DNA from 2 places in the Viridibacillus sp. FSL R5-0888 genome. Region 2 is predicted to be linked to the other one. Evidence: a T-box and tRNA genes for the amino acid it is inferred to sense, from the RefSeq annotation. Region 2 holds a T-box; the other holds one or more tRNA genes.

Region 1 (2,356 bases), 350 kb from region 2:
TCGGCTCATCGCATCCTGGGGCTGTAGTCGGTCCCAAGGGTTGGGCTGTTCGCCCATTAAAGCGGTACGCGAGCTGGGTTCAGAACGTCGTGAGACAGTTCGGTCCCTATCCGTCGTGGGCGTAGGAAATTTGAGAGGAGCTGTCCTTAGTACGAGAGGACCGGGATGGACACACCGCTGGTGTACCAGTTGTTCTGCCAAGGGCATCGCTGGGTAGCTATGTGTGGACGGGATAAGTGCTGAAAGCATCTAAGCATGAAGCCCCCCTCAAGATGAGATTTCCCATTACGCAAGTAAGTAAGATCCCTCAAAGACGATGAGGTAGATAGGTTCGAGGTGGAAGTGTGGCGACATACGGAGCTGACGAATACTAATAGATCGAGGACTTAACCAAATTTTACTTAACGAACTTCAATGTAATTTATCCAGTTTTGAGAGAATAAGAAAAAAACTTTTCTAAAATAGCAAAAAACACTTGCTAAACTTTAAAAAAGATGTTATAATAATTCTTGTCCTTAAGAAAATAGTCTAGTGACGATGGCAAAGAGGTCACACCCGTTCCCATGCCGAACACGGAAGTTAAGCTCTTTAGCGCCGATGGTAGTTGGGGGTTTCCCCCTGTGAGAGTAGGACGTTGCTAGGCGAACAATATGGAGGATTAGCTCAGCTGGGAGAGCACCTGCCTTACAAGCAGGGGGTCGGCGGTTCGATCCCGTCATCCTCCACCATTATTTTAAATAAACAATGCCGGTGTAGCTCAGTTGGTAGAGCAACTGACTTGTAATCAGTAGGTCGAGGGTTCGACTCCTTTCGCCGGCACCATTCATTTTATATGAGCCATTAGCTCAGTTGGTAGAGCATCTGACTTTTAATCAGAGGGTCGTAGGTTCGAATCCTACATGGCTCACCATTTTTAAAAAACATTATATGCGGGTGTGGCGGAACTGGCAGACGCACTAGACTTAGGATCTAGCGCCGCAAGGCGTGGGGGTTCGACTCCCTTCACCCGCACCATAATTTTTAAGTTTATCAGCATATTGCGGAAGTAGTTCAGTGGTAGAACACCACCTTGCCAAGGTGGGGGTCGCGAGTTCGAACCTCGTCTTCCGCTCCAAAATATGCCGGGGTGGCGGAACTGGCAGACGCACAGGACTTAAAATCCTGCGGTAGGTGACTACCGTACCGGTTCGATTCCGGTCCTCGGCACCATATTTTAATATAATATAAGTGATATAAATGCGCCCGTAGCTCAATTGGATAGAGCGTCTGACTACGGATCAGAAGGTTGTGGATTCGACTTCTGCCGGGCGCGCCATTAACGGGAAGTAGCTCAGCTTGGTAGAGCACTTGGTTTGGGACCAAGGGGTCGCAGGTTCGAATCCTGTCTTCCCGACCATTAATACTTTCAACCCTATGGGGCCTTAGCTCAGCTGGGAGAGCGCCTGCCTTGCACGCAGGAGGTCAGCGGTTCGATCCCGCTAGGCTCCACCAATTTATTACTAAATTTAATACCATCATGGCGGCGTAGCTCAGCTGGCTAGAGCGTACGGTTCATACCCGTGAGGTCGGGGGTTCGATCCCCTCTGCCGCCATACTAACCAAACTAAAGGACCTTTAGCTCAGTTGGTTAGAGCAGACGGCTCATAACCGTCCGGTCGCAGGTTCGAGTCCTGCAAGGTCCACCATCTACACAACGTTATATTTTTTGGAGGAATACCCAAGTCTGGCTGAAGGGATCGGTCTTGAAAACCGACAGGCGGGTCATACCGCGCGGGGGTTCGAATCCCTCTTCCTCCTCCATTTTTTAAAATTTAATTTCATAATATCATTATCGCGGGGTGGAGCAGTTCGGTAGCTCGTCGGGCTCATAACCCGAAGGTCACAGGTTCAAATCCTGTCCCCGCAACCAAATGGTCCGGTAGTTCAGTTGGTTAGAATGCCTGCCTGTCACGCAGGAGGTCGCGGGTTCGAGTCCCGTCCGGACCGCCATTTTTTAAAAATATTGTATTAATCATCATGGGTCAGTAGCTCAGTTGGTAGAGCATTAGATTGAAGCTCTAAGTGTCGGCGGTTCGATTCCGTCCTGACCCACCATGATGCGGGTGTAGTTTAGTGGTAAAACCACAGCCTTCCAAGCTGTTGTCGAGAGTTCGATTCTCTTCACCCGCTCCAATTTTATGGGCCTATAGCTCAGCTGGTTAGAGCGCACGCCTGATAAGCGTGAGGTCGATGGTTCGAGTCCATTTAGGCCCACCATTAAAATTTTTCCGAAGTAGCTCAGTGGTAGAGCATCCGGCTGTTAACCGGACGGTCGTAGGTTCGAGTCCTACCTTCGGAGCCATATATGGGGAAGTAC
Region 2 (2,356 bases):
TTTTAGCACCTATGTATAGAGGTCCTGCAGGTATTGATGCTATTAATAAAATGATTCAAGAACTTGTTAATCCGAAGAAAACTGAAAAGAGTAAGGAAATAACATTTGGTGATGTGACGTATCGTATTGGAGATAAAATTTTACAGCTTGTCAATCAACCTAATAGCAATGTCTTTAACGGTGATATGGGGGAAGTAATTAGCATTATCAAAGCGAATGAGACAATTGAGAAACAAGACTTACTTGTAGCTTCATATGATGGCATTGAAGTAACTTATCAACGCGGTGATTTGAATCAGATCACTCTTGCTTACTGTTGTTCAATTCATAAATCACAAGGCAGTGAATTCCAAACAGTTATTATGCCAGTAGTACGTGGTTATTCTAAAATGTTGCGTAAAAACTTGTTGTATACAGGAATTACGAGGGCAAAAAACTTCCTCATACTTTGTGGTGAAATTGATGTGTTTAAATATGGTATGCTAAGAACAGATGATCTTCAAAGAAACACTACTTTAGCACAGCGCCTTCAAATAGAAGAAGTACTAGAAGCGGTTAAAGATTCTGTTGAGCCAGAATTGACGCAAGTGTCAGAATCAACTGATTCATCAACTTTCATACCACAAGAAGAGCAACTATCCATGGAATCTCAATCTCTGAATACTGAAAATTATTTAGATATTCACCCATTAATCGGCATGAAGGGAATTAGTCCTTATGATTTTATTGAAGAAGAGATTTGACAGATACAAAGACCTTTTTTAAAATAAGATTGAGTCGATATTTGAAGACAATCGTGTTTTCGAATATTTGTAACTAACAATATATATATCGCTTAAAACTACGAAGGATAAAAGTACATTATGTAATGTGCACAGAAAGAGGTTCCTAGGCTGCAAGAACCTTCACAAAACATTTTGGAAAGCTCATCCCGAGTACAGCTAATCCCTGTCGTTTGCCGCGTTAAGGCTTAATGAAGAGACAATAGACGCAAGACCGGTCTATTGTAACTAGGGTGGTACCGCGAATTTTCAACCTTCGTCCCTTTTATAGTGGATGAAGGTTTTTTATTGTCTAAAGGAGGAATAAGCAAATGCAAACAGCAGCAGAAATTCGTCGTAAATATATTGAGTTCTTTGAAGAAAAAGGACATAAACAAGAGCCAAGTGCACCACTTGTGCCTATTAATGACCCATCATTATTATGGATAAACTCAGGAGTAGCAACATTAAAGAAATACTTTGATGGACGTGTTATTCCTGACAATCCACGTATCGTAAATGCACAAAAGTCTATCCGGACAAACGATATCGAAAACGTGGGTAAAACAGCACGTCACCATACATTCTTTGAAATGTTAGGAAACTTCTCTATCGGTGATTACTTCAAAAAAGAAGCTATCCACTATGCTTGGGAGTTCTTAACTGATGCAAAATGGATGGGCTTTGAACCTGAAAAACTTTCAATTACTATTCACCCTGAAGATACTGAAGCATATACAATCTGGAAAGATGAAATCGGCATTCCTGAGGAGCGCTTAATTCGTCTTGAAGGAAACTTCTGGGATATCGGTGAAGGTCCAAGTGGTCCAAACTCAGAAATTTTCTATGACCGTGGAGAATCATACGGTGCAGACGAATCAGACCCTGAACTATATCCAGGTGGAGAAAATGAACGTTACTTAGAAATCTGGAATCTTGTATTCTCAGAGTTCAACCATAATCCTGATGGCACATACACACCGCTACCAAAACAAAATATTGATACTGGTATGGGGCTAGAACGTATGGCTTCGGTTGTACAAAATGTACCGACAAACTTTGATACGGATTTATTTATACCAATTATCGAGCATACAGAACGTATTTCTGGTGAAAAATATCATGTTGATGTAAACAAAGATGAAGCGTTTAAAGTAATCGCTGATCATATTCGTACAGTAGCATTTGCTATAGGTGATGGAGCACTTCCATCAAACGAAGGACGTGGTTATGTATTACGTCGCTTACTACGCCGTGCCGTTCGTTACGCAAAACAATTAGGTATCGAAAAACCATTCATGTATGATTTAGTACCAACTGTGGGCGAAATTATGGTGGACTTCTATCCAGAAGTAAAAGAAAAACAAGATTTCATCCAACGTGTTATTAAAAATGAGGAAGTTCGTTTCCACGAAACATTAGACGGTGGTTTAGCTATTTTTAATGAAGTAGTTGAAACACAAAAAGCTGCAAACTCAACTATCGTGCCAGGTAAAGACGCTTTCCGCCTTTATGATACTTATGGTTTCCCTGTTGAATTAACAGAAGAATATGCTGAAGAAGTAAATATGACTGTAGACCACGAAGGTTTTGAA

The links. A T-box is a leader RNA that pairs with one kind of tRNA and senses whether it is charged. The one in region 2 lies ahead of alaS (alanine--tRNA ligase), so its partner is inferred to be a tRNA-Ala.
Region 1: it encodes a tRNA-Ala, which carries the amino acid that the T-box ahead of alaS (alanine--tRNA ligase) is inferred to sense. The anticodon was not compared.

What each region holds. Positions count from the first base shown of each region.
Region 1 is NZ_JBBPAU010000001.1:864,578-866,933, forward strand. Features, by position in the region: rRNA gene MKY02_RS04235 (23S ribosomal RNA) at 1-394, shown strand, start outside; rRNA gene rrf (5S ribosomal RNA) at 528-643, shown strand; tRNA gene MKY02_RS04245 (tRNA-Val) at 653-728, shown strand; tRNA gene MKY02_RS04250 (tRNA-Thr) at 747-822, shown strand; tRNA gene MKY02_RS04255 (tRNA-Lys) at 835-910, shown strand; tRNA gene MKY02_RS04260 (tRNA-Leu) at 930-1,014, shown strand; tRNA gene MKY02_RS04265 (tRNA-Gly) at 1,040-1,114, shown strand; tRNA gene MKY02_RS04270 (tRNA-Leu) at 1,121-1,209, shown strand; tRNA gene MKY02_RS04275 (tRNA-Arg) at 1,239-1,315, shown strand; tRNA gene MKY02_RS04280 (tRNA-Pro) at 1,320-1,396, shown strand; tRNA gene MKY02_RS04285 (tRNA-Ala) at 1,416-1,491, shown strand; tRNA gene MKY02_RS04290 (tRNA-Met) at 1,519-1,592, shown strand; tRNA gene MKY02_RS04295 (tRNA-Ile) at 1,609-1,685, shown strand; tRNA gene MKY02_RS04300 (tRNA-Ser) at 1,708-1,800, shown strand; tRNA gene MKY02_RS04305 (tRNA-Met) at 1,833-1,909, shown strand; tRNA gene MKY02_RS04310 (tRNA-Asp) at 1,913-1,989, shown strand; tRNA gene MKY02_RS04315 (tRNA-Phe) at 2,019-2,094, shown strand; tRNA gene MKY02_RS04320 (tRNA-Gly) at 2,099-2,172, shown strand; tRNA gene MKY02_RS04325 (tRNA-Ile) at 2,180-2,256, shown strand; tRNA gene MKY02_RS04330 (tRNA-Asn) at 2,267-2,341, shown strand; tRNA gene MKY02_RS04335 (tRNA-Ser) at 2,347-2,356, shown strand, end outside.
Region 2 is NZ_JBBPAU010000001.1:1,214,764-1,217,119, forward strand. Features, by position in the region: gene recD2 (SF1B family DNA helicase RecD2) at 1-743, shown strand, start outside; T-box leader at 835-1,049, shown strand; gene alaS (alanine--tRNA ligase) at 1,094-2,356, shown strand, end outside.